One region of the Pseudomonas sp. S1(2024) genome, then DNA from elsewhere that is predicted to be linked to it. Evidence: riboswitches for the same ligand, from Rfam matches in the RefSeq annotation. Region 1 holds a riboswitch; each other region holds the start of a gene.

Region 1 (4,336 bases):
ATAGGTGTGACCGCGAAGGGTGCCTTCCGGCAGTTCCACCGCCTGCAGGGCCAAGGCAGCCAGGCGCTTCTGCATGGTCGCTTCGCCCGGCAGCAGGCCGAGCAGCTCGGCACGCTCGCCGGCCACGTCGGTCAGGGCATCGAGCAGGTACAGCATGCCGCCGCACTCTGCCAGCAACGGTTTGCCCTGGGCGTGATGGGCACGGATCGCCTCGCTCATCGGCGCGTTGGCAGCCAGGGCGTGGTGGTGCAGTTCGGGATAACCGCCCGGCAGATACAGGCTGTCCACTGCTGGTAGTTCGCGGTCATGCAGCGGCGAGAAAAACTCCAGCTGCGCGCCCAGGTTGCGCAGCAGGTCGAGGTTGGCGCCATAGGTGAAGGCAAAGGCCTCGTCCCGCGCCACGCCAATGCGCACACCGGTCAACGAGGCGACACTGGCTTGCGGCTCGGGTTCGGCAAAGGTCACTGGCGGCGGCAAGGCGGCATCGCAACTGGCGCCAAGCGCTTCGGCAGCGGCATCCAGACGAGCGTCCAGGTCGTTCAGCTCGCTGGCCTGGACCAGCCCCAGGTGGCGGCTGGGTAGCTCTATACCGCGCTCGCGGGACAAGCCGCCATACCAGCGCAGGCCTTCGGTCAGGCTACCTTCCAGCAGTTGCGCGTGGCGCAGGCTGCCGACCCGGTTGGCCAACACACCGGCAAACGGCAGGTCCGCCTGGTAGCGTGCCAGGCCCAGGGCCAGGGCGCCAAAGGTCTGGGCCATGGCCGTGCCATCTATCACCGCCAGTACCGGCACGCCGAAGTGACGCGCCAGGTCGGCGCTGGACGGCGTGCCGTCGAACAGCCCCATCACCCCTTCGATCAGGATCAGGTCGGCCTCGCTGGCGGCTTCCCACAGTAGGCGGCGGCTTTCCTCGGCGCCGATCATCCACAGGTCGAGCTGGTACACCGGCGCGCCGCTGGCCCGCTCAAGGATCATTGGGTCGAGAAAGTCGGGGCCGCACTTGAACACCCGCACCTTGCGCCCAAGGTTGCGGTGCAGGCGGGCCAGGGCGGCGGTGACGGTGGTCTTGCCCTGACCAGAGGCCGGCGCCGCGATCAGCACGGCAGGGCACTGGCGCGGCTGGCTCACAGTTCCACGCCCTTCTGTGCACGGATACCGGCCTGGAACGCGTGCTTGAGCATGCCCATTTCGGTCACGGTGTCGGCCAGCTCGATCATCTCGGGTTTCGCGGCACGGCCAGTGACGATCACATGCTGCATCGGTGGGCGGGCCTGGATGTCGGACAGCACCTGGTCAAGGTCGAGGTAGCCGTGCTTGAGGGCGATGTTCAGTTCATCGAGCACCACGAACTGCACGGCAGGGTCTTGCAGCAACTGGCGCGAAACGGCCCAGGCGGCTTCGGCGGCGGCGATGTCGCGCTGGCGATCCTGGGTTTCCCAGGTAAAGCCCTCGCCCATCACGTGGTAGCGCACCTGCTCGGGGAAACGGCGGAAGAACAGCTCTTCGCCGGTGCTGTTGCGGCCTTTGATGAACTGCACCACACCGCATTGCATGCCATGGCCCAGTGCGCGCGCGAGCATACCGAAGGCCGAGCTGCTCTTGCCCTTGCCATTGCCGGTCAGTACCAGCAGCAGGCCGCATTCGTTGGGGGAATTGGCGATGCGTTCGTCGATGATCGCCTTCTTGCGCTGCATGCGCGCCAGGTGGCGTTCGTCGCGTTCGGTGGATTCGCTCATCAGGGTTCTCCGCTGGCTGGCGCCCGCGGCAACGCGCGGCGACAGATAAAAGGCGGGCAGACGGAGAACGCGCAGGGGCCGTGGCCGTAGGCAACGGTGCACCGCGCATCACCCTCCGTGATGCCGTTGGCAGTATCAGGCCGGTCTCCGGGCTTGTGAGCGGGCCTTGGCCCAGGCCTGCGCGCCTTCCCGGGTGCTGGCACCCAGTGGCCCTGCGCGGCCGCGACTCACCTACCGTTGCGGGGGCAGCGCCGGAATCGCGCCATGCGGGCACTTACCGGCTTCCCAGTTTCACCCTGCCCAGACGGGCTGGCAGGGCACCTGAAACACGCGCGAAGGTTAGAGGGTTGGACCGGGAGCGTCAATCGAAGCGGGCCGCTTTGCAGCCGAACAGGCTCCGCCTGGGTAATGGCCATTTCACCTTGTTGTGCCACACTGAATACAGTGATATCACATAGCCATCACTTTCAGCTGAACGCGATCACAACTACAACAGGAGAGCGCAGCATGCGAGGCCAGATCATCAACAACCCGCGCCTGGAGTTTCTTGCTCCGGTGCTGGAGCGCTGGGGCGACTGTATTGACCGCTTCAACCAGTTTGCTGGCGATGCCGAAGCACCTTACTGGCATGGCGCTGCCGCCAATACGGGGCTGCTTGCCGCAGCGGCCTGGCAAGCCGAACTGGCGGCGCTGCAGCAGTTTGCCGGCAAGAAGCAGCGCGACGAAGGTGAACACGAAGGGCGCTGCGACCTGTCGATCAGCAGTGCCGATGAAGCGCTGTACCTCAGTGTCAGTCAGCGCTGGCCAAGAATCGCTCGGCTGGACATGGCCGACGCCCTGCAGCAGACCACTGCCCTGGCGCGCCAGGTGGCCTACCCCAGCCAGTTGAAAGCTGGTGCACTGTTCATCAGCCCGTGGAAGGCTGGCCAGCATGCCAGCCCCGAGGAACTGCAGGACCTGGTCGACGATCTGCAGAAACATACCGCCTGTGCCATCGCCTGGTACTTCCCGTATGCCTATCGCAAGTTGCACAACGAACTGGGGCAGTATTTCCCGGGGGTGGCGTTGTTGCTCAAGCAGGCTTGAAGCAACTTCGGCTCGGGCCGGGACCGGAACTCGTTTCGCAAGCGCGACTTGGCCGTTGTGAGAGCGGGCGTGCCCGCGAAGAATCCAGCGCGGTGGCTGGCACCGGCTGCGCCGGTGTTCGCGGGCGCGCCCGCTCCCACAGAGCCCTATTTAAGTCTCCTGTCGTAGTGAAGCGAGCCACCGCAGGTGCCCCACGCCCAGCCTTCATGAGGAGCCAGTTCCGATTACTGGTATTACACGACTGCGGTTTCTGACGATTTTTGCTCTTGCTCTTGCTCTTGCTCTTGCTCTTGCTCTTGCTCTTGCTCTTGCTCTTGCTCTTGCTCTTGCTCTTGCTCTTGCTCTTGCTCTTGCTCTTGATCTTGATCTTGATCTTGATCTTGATCTTCGCGACTTCAGGAGGCCGAGCAGAGGTCTTGCGGAGGGAGGTGACGGGCATGGATGCCCGTCAAGCGCTGAGGCCCCATGGATGGGGCCTGCAGCGCGTCCTCCCGGGAGCAAGACCGGCGCGAGGGAACCCCGTAGCGTAGCGGAGGGGCCGGATGATGGGAGCGCAGCGTTTTTTGGTTACTTTTTGTCGCGTTTGACAAAAAGTGACTCGCCGTAAGGGCGAAAAGGTGAGTCAGCGTCGCCATCATAAATGGACTATGCGCGAGATCAAAACCAGTACTCTTCCGCTCTTCGCTCTTCGCTCTTCGCTCTTCGCTTTCAAGCGTGGGCATCAACAACAAGGTCAACATTCATTCTCGAAGGTGGCGCTTATTCACCTTTCCGCCCTTACGGCGGGTCACTTTTTGTCAAACGCGACAAAAAGTAACCAAAAAACGCTGGCTCCTATCATCCGGCCCCTACGCTGCGCTCCGGGGTCCCCTCGCTACGGGCCTGCTCCCGGGAGTACGCGCTGCAGGCCCCATCCATGGGGCCTCAGCGCTTGACGGGCATCCATGCCCGTCACCTCCCTCCGCAGTCCCTTCGCTCGGCCTCCTGAAGTCGCAATCGGCGGTGCCTGAACTACCGCGCGCTTAAAAAGCAAAAGCAAAAGCAACGGCAACGGCAACGGCAACGGCAACGGCAACGGCAACGGCAACGGCAACGGCAGTTGGATGGTTCCGGGAACCTGGCGAATGTCACCGACCTCTCAATTCATAGGCCCTGTTAGGAGGACGCCGCCCCATGAAACACCTGACGCCTTGGTTATTGGCCGCCAGCCTGACTGCCTGCGGCGAAACCGCCCTGCTGAATGTACTCGACGGTAGTGGCCCAACCCCCCAGCTGCCTGCTCCGGTCAAGACCACCCTCCCCACCGTGAATATCGCCCCGGCAGTGGGCTGGCCCAAGGACGCCAAGCCCGAGACAGCACCAGGCACTCAGGTGAAAGCGTTCGCCAGCGGGCTCGACCACCCTCGCTGGCTATACCTGCTGCCCAACGGCGACGTCCTGGTGGCCGAAACCAATGCCCCGCCCAAGCCCGAAGATGGCAAGGGCCTGCGCGGCTGGGTCATGAAGAAGGTGAT
Region 2 (4,336 bases), on a different contig from region 1:
CCTGGCCGACCCGTGTCGGGCGTGCCACCAACTGGCCGGTGCAGTTCGGGCAGCGGCCCTGGAAACGGGTTTCGGCGCAGGTGCGGCAGAAGGTGCATTCGAAGGAGCAGATCAGCGCATCGGGGCTGTCACCCGGCAGGTCGGTATCGCAGCACTCGCAGTTTGGGCGTAGGTCCAGCATGGGCATGACTCCTGTTTGCAGGCGGGAAACCGGAGTCTGCTACGCCTGCGGCGAACCTGGCAATGCTCAGTCGCCAGGGCGATACAGGTGGGCGTGCCCGGCGCGATACAAGGCCGATTCGGCAAACGGTGTGTCGCCCAGCACATGGCCCACAAGGATCAGCGCCGTGCGCCGGAAATCCTTGGCCGCGACGCGTTCCACGATATCGCCGAGGGTACCGCGCACCCAGTCCTGGTCCGGCCAGGTGGCACGATGCACCACCGCCACCGGGCAGTGCGTGCCGTAGTGCGGCAGCAGTTCTTCGACGATACGCGACAGGTGCTTGACCCCCAGGTGAATCGCCAGGGTGCTGCCATGGCGCGCCAGGTCGCCCAGCTGCTCGCCGGGCGGCATCGGCGAGCTGTCACCATAGCGGGTGAGGATAACGGTCTGAGCTACCTGGGGCAGGGTCAGTTCGCAGCCGAGCAGGGCGGCGCTGGCCGCTGTAGCGGTGACCCCGGGGATGATCTGGTAATCGATGCCCAGCGTTTGCAGATGGCGGATCTGCTCGCCGATGGCGCCGTACAGGCTGGGGTCGCCACTGTGTACCCGAGCCACATCCTGGCCTTGCTCATGCGCACTGCGCATGGCGGCGATGATCTGCTCCAGGTGCAGTTCGGCACTGTTGATCACGGTCTCGGCCTGGTGGCCCTCGAGCACGGCGGCCGGCACCAGCGAGCCGGCATAGATGATCACCGGGCACTGGCGGATCAGCCGTTGGCCCTTGACCGTGATCAGTTCCGGGTCGCCGGGGCCGGCGCCGATGAAGTAGACCGTCATGGAAAGTCCTTGCAGGAAAGAGGGGAAGCGTTCAACAGGCCAGGGCGAGGGTAGCCGGGCCCAGTACCTTGCGCGTCAGCAGCAACCTGGCGGTGCCAACCCGCTGGCTGGCCAGGGCCAGTGCCGCACTCTCCGCCACGCCCCAGCAGCCACAGTGGGCATGGGCAGCGGCGGAACGGTGGCTGAGTCGGGGTTCGTAGGGTTGCAACTGCGCGGTATCGTACAACACCAAAGGCAGGCCGAGGCGTTCGGCCAGTTGCTGCAAGCCGGGCTCGTCGGCCTTCAGGCTGATGCTGGCGATGCCTTGCAGGTCGGCCAACGCCAGGCCCTGGGTGGCCAGGGCCTGGCGCAGCAAGATTTCCAGCGTATCCGCCGGGCAACCCCGACGACAGCCGAAGCCGGCGTAGAAGGCAGGCATCAGGCCTGGCTGGAGCGCCGGAACAGCCAGGCGCTGAGCAGGCCCAGGGCCAGCCAGAATGCGGCGTTGGTCAGCCAGGAGGCCACTTTGAACTGGGTTTCCAAGGCGGCGGGGGCCAGGCTCTCGTGCACCTCGGGTTGCGGCGCACCGATCACATGGGGAATGACCAGCAGCACAGCGCCCAGCGCCTTCAGCAACCAGTGGCGAGCGAACACCAGCAGGGCCAGGCCCAGCGCGGTGGCACTGGCGGTGCCGATCCACCAGGCCTGGCGTTGCCCCAGGTCGGCTGCGGCAGTACCTGGCAGTTCCGGCGGCAGGCCCAGGGTCGGGGCCAGGCAAAACACGGCGAAGCCGGCCAGGCCCCAGAGTGCGCCGGTGCCGGCTCGCTTGGGTTCACGCAGGCTGTACAGGGCGGTGAGAATCAGGGCGAAGCCGACCGCGACCACCAGGTTGCCGCCGGTGGTGGACAGCACTCGCTGCCAGCCGTCTTCAGGTGCCCAGGCCTCGGCGCTGTGTTCATGCGCTGCCACTTCGCCGGCATGCTCGTGCTCGGCGACGGGGGCCGAGGATTCGTAGGTTTCTGCCTCGAGAATCAGCGGGGCGACCCAAAAGCTCTGCAGCAAGGTCAGCAGCAAGGCCGCCAGCAACCCGCTGAAGCCCGCGGTGCGGGCAATGCGTGTGATCATCGGGCGTACTCAGTGGCAGGGGAATGCGGCGCTGTGGCGGGTGTCGTGGGCGGCGTTGTGCACGGCCTCGATATGCGAAAAGCCGGCGAAGTACACCAGGCACAGGCCCAGCAGGCTGGCGCCGATGGCGATGACGACACGCTGGCTGAGGGTGACGGGGGTGGTAATGCTGTGTTGCTTGGCGCTGGTGACGGGCATGACGCGTTCCTCTGCTTTTTGTGGGCAACGGGCAAGCGCGGCAGCCCCGAGCGTGGCAGCCCAGGGGAATGCAACAGCGCCCGCCCACCGCGGGGTGTTCATGAACGCCAGGCCGGTCTCCGGGCTTGCGAGGAGGAGCCAGGCTCCTGGAAAGCGTCACCTTCCCATGCCGGGGATCAGGCACAGTGGTACAGACGCTTCGCTCGCTTACCGTTGCGGGGGCAGCACCGGCCTTGTCCGGCCCTGCTGGAGGGCCTGTGACGCACCGGTTTCCCGTTTCACCCCCATCGGGGGCACCTGAACGCGAGGCATAAGGAGACCATGGGGCGGGGCTGGCGTCAATTGCCAGAATCGTTTGCGGGCGCTCCGGCTACCCTGTGGGAGGGAACGCGCGCCCGGTCAGCCTCGGGCAAACGCCGCCAGCTTGTCCCCGTCCAGTCGGTAGCGCACCCACTCATCCTGCGCTTCGGCCCCCAGCTTCTGATAGAAGCCGATAGCCGGCTCGTTCCAGTCCAGTACGCTCCATTCCAGCCGTCCGCAATTCTTCGCCACCGCCTCGCGGGCGATATGCCGCAGCAATTGCCGCCCGGCACCGTCGCCGCGCTGCTCGGGCGTTATGTACAGGTCTTCCAGGTAGATGCCGTTGCGGCCGAGCCAGGTCGAGTAGCTGTAGAAATACACGGCAAAGCCGATTGCCCGGCCATCGCGCTCGCACATCAGGCTATGCACGGTGCTGCCCTCGCCAAAAAGGCTGTGCTCGATATCGGCAACGCTCGCGATCACCTCGTGGCGGGCGCGTTCGTACTCTGCCAGCTCGGTGATGAAGGCAAGTATCTGCTCGGCGTCGGCGCGAACGGCAGGACGGATGGTGAGGCTCATGGGACGGCTTCCTTGATCTGATGGTAGCGGTACAGCGATGTGTATCTACACAATTTAGTGAAACTGTATCGGTCGCAGAAGAGGGCGACTCCGTTAGTGTGACAGCACCCATAAAAAAAGTGGATTGCCTGCCATGCTTGCCTCTGCCGACCTGCTGACCGCCTTCGTGCTGTTCGCCTTCGTGTCTTCCATCACTCCTGGCCCCAACAACACCATGCTGCTTGCCTCCGGGGTGAATTTCGGTGTGCGTCGCTCGATCCCGCACGCCCTGGGCATCAGTGTCGGTTTCATGGTGATGGTGCTGGCTGTCGGCCTGGGCCTGGGCGAGGTGTTCAAAGCCTGGCCGGCGCTGTATACGGTATTGCGTTACACCGGTGCCGCCTACCTGCTGTACCTGGCCTGGAAGATCGCCACCTCCGGGCCGGTCGGCACAGCTTCGTCCAGTGCCCGCAAACCGCTGGGCTTCTGGGGAGCGGCGGCATTCCAGTGGGTCAACCCCAAGGCCTGGGTGATGGCAGTCGGGGCAATCACCACCTACACGCCGGCGCAGGGCTATGTGACCAACGTCATTGTCATTGCCGCCTTGTTCGCCCTGGTCAACCTGCCGAGCGTCGGGGTGTGGGTGATGTTCGGCAGCGCCCTGCGCAACTTGTTGCAGAACCCGCGCTGGCTGATGCTGTTCAATGTCCTGATGGCCTTGTTGCTGGTGATTTCACTGTACCCGCTGCTGTTTGTAGAATCAGCGTTTTCCTGACCCCGCGAGTACAGTAAGCCGATGCAGTTGATCCCCTGGTCTCACGAATGCGCCGAAGGCTTCACCCTGCGGGGCTGGCGAACCCCGGCCAGTGGCAAGCCGTTACTGCATTTTCTGCACGGCAACGGCTTCTGCTGCCTGGCCTACCAGCCATTGCTGATGCGCCTGGGCGAACATTTCGACCTGTGGCTCAGCGATGTGCAGGGCCATGGTGACAGCGACCATGGCGGGGTGTTCCGTGGCTGGAACCGGACCGCTGCGCTGGCGGTGGAGGCTTTTGCAGCCGGGCGAGGCGAGTATGGTGACGTACCGCGCTTTGCCGTCGGGCACAGTTTCGGTGGCGTGCTCACCGGCCTGATCCTGGCCAGTGAACCGCAACTGTTCACGCGTGCCGTGCTGCT
Region 3 (4,336 bases), on a different contig from region 1:
GGGTGTACTGCGTATCGTGCGGCGTCATTCCCACCACCACCTGCCACCGCAGGCCCCCGCCAAGCCACAGCCTGTGCGCCGGTCGCGGCGGCATGCCGGGGTGCACTGACTAAAGATTTTCCCTACCCCCATTCGCGGGCTTGCCCGCTCCCACTGGGGCCGCGTAGCTATCTGGCTGACGCGGCACCTATGGGAGCGGGCAAGCCCGCGAACGGGGCGCGAGCGCCCCGCATTTTTTTACATCAACCTTCAGCCGCCTCACGCTTCAACCGTGCCCGACGGGCCAGGATGTTGAGGATCTCGATTGCCGTCGAGAAGGCCATGGCCGCGTACACATAACCCTTCGGTACATGGGCGCCGAAACCTTCGGCGATCAGCGTCATGCCGATCATGATCAGGAAGCCCAGGGCCAGCATCACCACGGTCGGGTTGTCGTTGATGAAGTTGGCCAACGGGTCGGCGGCCACCATCATGACGATCACGGCAGTGATAACGGCAATGATCATGATAGGCAGGTGCTCGGTCATGCCCACGGCAGTGATGATGCTGTCGACCGAGAAGACGATGTCCAGCAACAGGATCTGGAAGATCGCCGCGGCAAAGCCCAGGGTAACCGTCGACGACACCTTGGCTTCTTCCTTGGCCCCGTGCGGGTCGACGTTCTCGTGGATTTCCTTGGTCGCCTTCCACAGCAGGAACAGGCCACCGGCAATCAGGATCACGTCCTTCCAGGAGAAGGCATTGCCGAATACTTCAAACACCGGGTCCGTCAGCTGGACGATCCAGGCCACCGTGCTGAGCAAGGCCAGGCGCATGACCAGGGCCATGCTGATACCGATACGGCGCGCCTTGGAGCGGTACTCCACCGGCAGCTTGTTGGTCAGGATGGAGATGAAGATCAGGTTGTCGATGCCCAGCACGACTTCCATGGCCACCAGCGTAGCCAGGGCAACCCAGGCGGTAGGGCTAGCGACGAGTTCCAGCAAGTATTCCATTGTTCAAATCCTGCAGCAGCGGTTGGGGGTCAGATTTCCTGGGTGTCTTCTTTGTTGTCGGCGTCCTTGGGCTTTTGCCCTTCGCTGCCGATGGCCTCGCTCAACGCCTGCTGTGCGGCCTTGTTGGTGTCGTCGATGGCCTGCTTGGCCGACTGCGCGGCCTGGTCGAGCATCTGCTGGGCGGATTTCTCGGCCTGCTCGCAACCGGCCAGGGTGAACAGGGCCAAGGCCAGCACCAGCGGCGTGCCGATGGATTTTAGTTGCAGCATGGGTTCCTCGCTTTTCATGTTCCGGCGGCGCACACGGCGCCTGATGGAGTCGCATTCTAAAGAGCGCAACACATCCGGAAAATTCGTATTTTCAGCGGTTATACTTCGGTTTTTACGAATCCGGAACGATACCGATGCTCAACTATCGGCAGTTGCACTACTTCTGGGCCGTGGCCAAGACCGGCAGCATCGCCCGCGCCAGCGAACAGTTGAACCTGACCCCGCAAACCATCAGCGGTCAGATCAGCCTGTTCGAGCAGACCTATGGCCTGGAGCTGTTCCAGCGCGTGGGGCGCCAGCTGGAACTGACCGAAACCGGGCGCCAGACGCTGATCTATGCCGAGCAGATGTTCCAGCTGGGAAGCGAGCTGGAGGCCATGCTGCGGGCCGGCCCGCAGGAGCAGATCCTGTTCCGCGTGGGCGTGGCGGACGTGGTACCCAAGTCCATCGTCTACCGCCTGCTGGCACCGACCATGGAGCTGGACGACGTGCTGCGTATCAACTGCCGCGAAGACAAGCTCGAACGGCTGCTGGCCGACCTGGCGATCCAGCGCCTGGACCTGGTGATTTCCGACAGCCCCATGCCCAGCCACCTGGACATCAAGGGTTATAGCCAGAAATTGGGCGAGTGTGGGTTGAGCTTCTTCGCCACCCCGGCGCTGGCACACCGCCTGGAAGGCCCCTTCCCCGCCTGCCTGCAGGATGCGCCATTGCTTATCCCCGGGCAGGAGACCGTGGTACGCAGCCGCCTGCTGCGCTGGCTGGGTGAGCAGCAGGTGCAGCCACGCATCGTGGGCGAGTTCGATGACAGTGCCTTGATGCAGGCATTCGGGCAGTCGGGCAGCGGCATCTTCGTCGCGCCCAGCGTGATCGCCGAGGAGGTGTGCCGCCAATATGGCGTGGAGCTGATCGGGCAGACCGAGGCGGTGCATGAGTCGTTCTATGCCATTTCGGTGGAGCGCAAGGTCAAGCACCCGGGAATCGTGGCGATTACCGAGGGGGCACGACGAGAGTTGTTTCACTGGTAACAGGCAGAATTGACGCCCCCGCGTTTCAATGGTCATATGCCCGCCAGTTTCAGGTGCCCTGCGCCGCCGCGCGCAGGGTGAAACGGGAAGCCGGTGCGTCGTGTTGCCCACGACAAGTCCGGCGCTGCCCCCGCAACGGTAAGCGAGCGAACCCTTCGAGATACCACTGTGCACTTGCATGGGAAGGTGAAGGTTTCATGCCCCTCGCAAGCCCGGAGACCGGCCTGGAGCTTCACTTGGCAACCCGCGGTGGGCGGGCGCAGGCCGGTATCCGTGCGTGCGCCTGCGTGCACGGTGCGCCTTTGCGTGTTTTCCACCGGGATCCATTCATTCCTGCAGTAGTGGAACGACATGTCCCGTATTTTCAAGCTTCACCCCCTGGCGGCCTGCCTGGCCGTTTCCCTGCCGGCCCTGGCCGATGACCTCGAGCGACAACCACTGGCCCTGCCTTCCACGGCCATCACCGGCACGCTCGACAGCCACGCCATCGACCTGGCCACACCGACCCAGGCTGGTTCGCGCCTGGGCCTCAGCGCCCTGGAGACACCGGCCAGCACCAGCAGCATCAGCGCCGAGCAGATCCAGCAGCGCAACAACCTCACCGTGCAGGACGCGGTGACCCGCTCACCGGGCATCAGCTACATCGGCTCCCCGGGCGACGGCGGCACGGGGCTGTCCGCCCGCGGCTTTACCGGGCACGGCTCGGTGATGACTTTGTTCGACGGCGCACGCCTGTACACCGGTGCCGGCACCCAGACGTTCCCGGTCGACCCGTGGATGGTCGAGCGCATCGATGTCATTCGCGGCCCGGCTTCGGTGCTGTATGGCGAAGGCGCCACCGGGGCGGTGGTCAACGTGATCCCGAAAAAGCCGTTTGCCGGCGAGGTACGCAACCACCTGCGCCTGGGCTATGGTTCGTGGGACCGCCAGCAGCTCGGCCTGGACAGCGGCGGCAGCCTCGGTGAGCGCCTGAGCTACCGCCTGGCCCTGAACCAGCAAACCGGTAACGGTTGGGTCGACCGCACCCCGTCACGCAGCCTGGCGCTGAGCGCCGCGCTGCGCTTCGATGCCAGCGACGACCTCAGCTTCACCCTCGCCCACGACCGTGGCGATGCGCAGCCTGCCAACTACTACGGCACCCCGCTGATCGACGGCCACTACCGCAGCAGCCTGCGCAAGAAGAACTACAACGTGCAGGACGACGTGCAGCATTACGTCGATGAATGGACACGCCTGAATACCGACTGGACGTTGAACGATCACCTCAGCGCCAGCAACCAGCTGTACTACATCAAGAGCCGCCGTCACTGGCGCAATGCCGAGGAGTACAGCTGGGATGCAGGGCGCCAGCAGCTGCTGCGCGGCAGCTATCTGCAGATCAAGCACAACCAGGAACAGTTCGGCGACCGACAGGCCTTCACCCTCGACCACAGGCTGTTTGGCCTGGCCAGCAAGACCGTGGTCGGCGCCGAGTACAACAAGGTCCGCTTCAACGTTGACAGCAACGCGCCCTACAACGATGTGGGCGGTGACTACGTCAACCCTTGGCAGCCACAACCGGGTTGGTTCCACAGCGCCTCGCCGCTGCGCCCGCAAACGCTGTCCACCACCCACACCTTTGCCCTGTTTGCCGAAAACCGCCTGCAGTTGAGCGATCGCCTGTCGCTGGTCACCGGCGTGCGCCGCGACCAGAACCACATCGACCAGGAAAAACTGACCACCGACAGCCGCAGCGACCGCAGCCTGCAAGGCGGCAACTGGCGTGCCGGGCTGGTGCTCGCGGTCAGCGACGACCTGTCGCTGTATGGCCAGTACTCCACCAGCGAGGATGGGGTCGACAACCTCATCAGCCTCAGCGCCAACCAGATGCACTACGACCTGACCGAGGCCAGGCAGACCGAAGTGGGCCTGAAGCAGCGCTTCTGGGAAGGGCGTGGCGAATGGACATTGGCGGCCTACCACATCGTCAAGAAGAAGCTGCTGGTGGATGACCCGGTCACCCACGAGAAGCAGCAGGCTGGCCAGCAGACGTCCGACGGCCTGG

What was found. Region 1 has a riboswitch for cobalamin ahead of cobO (cob(I)yrinic acid a,c-diamide adenosyltransferase). Riboswitches for the same ligand answer to the same signal wherever they lie in the genome.
Region 2: another riboswitch for cobalamin. It lies ahead of ACLCGK_RS16185 (CbtB domain-containing protein); the one in region 1 lies ahead of cobO (cob(I)yrinic acid a,c-diamide adenosyltransferase).
Region 3: another riboswitch for cobalamin. It lies ahead of ACLCGK_RS28805 (TonB-dependent receptor); the one in region 1 lies ahead of cobO (cob(I)yrinic acid a,c-diamide adenosyltransferase).

What each region holds. Positions count from the first base shown of each region.
Region 1 is NZ_JBKGFP010000125.1:10,428-14,763, reverse strand. Features, by position in the region: gene ACLCGK_RS30840 (cobyrinate a,c-diamide synthase) at 1-1,128, opposite strand, end outside; gene cobO (cob(I)yrinic acid a,c-diamide adenosyltransferase) at 1,125-1,736, opposite strand; cobalamin riboswitch at 1,857-2,076, opposite strand; gene ACLCGK_RS30830 (hypothetical protein) at 2,244-2,822, shown strand; gene ACLCGK_RS30825 (PQQ-dependent sugar dehydrogenase) at 3,996-4,336, shown strand, end outside.
Region 2 is NZ_JBKGFP010000060.1:81,951-86,286, forward strand. Features, by position in the region: gene ACLCGK_RS16165 (DUF1272 domain-containing protein) at 1-181, opposite strand, end outside; gene cobM (precorrin-4 C(11)-methyltransferase) at 248-1,000, opposite strand; gene ACLCGK_RS16175 (cobalamin biosynthesis protein) at 1,032-1,418, opposite strand; gene ACLCGK_RS16180 (CbtA family protein) at 1,418-2,104, opposite strand; gene ACLCGK_RS16185 (CbtB domain-containing protein) at 2,114-2,302, opposite strand; cobalamin riboswitch at 2,395-2,618, opposite strand; gene ACLCGK_RS16190 (GNAT family N-acetyltransferase) at 2,702-3,181, opposite strand; gene ACLCGK_RS16195 (LysE family translocator) at 3,315-3,935, shown strand; gene ACLCGK_RS16200 (alpha/beta fold hydrolase) at 3,957-4,336, shown strand, end outside.
Region 3 is NZ_JBKGFP010000107.1:48,277-52,612, forward strand. Features, by position in the region: gene ACLCGK_RS28785 (hypothetical protein) at 1-109, shown strand, start outside; gene ACLCGK_RS28790 (TerC family protein) at 243-995, opposite strand; gene ACLCGK_RS28795 (hypothetical protein) at 1,025-1,264, opposite strand; gene nhaR (transcriptional activator NhaR) at 1,399-2,292, shown strand; cobalamin riboswitch at 2,327-2,535, shown strand; gene ACLCGK_RS28805 (TonB-dependent receptor) at 2,644-4,336, shown strand, end outside.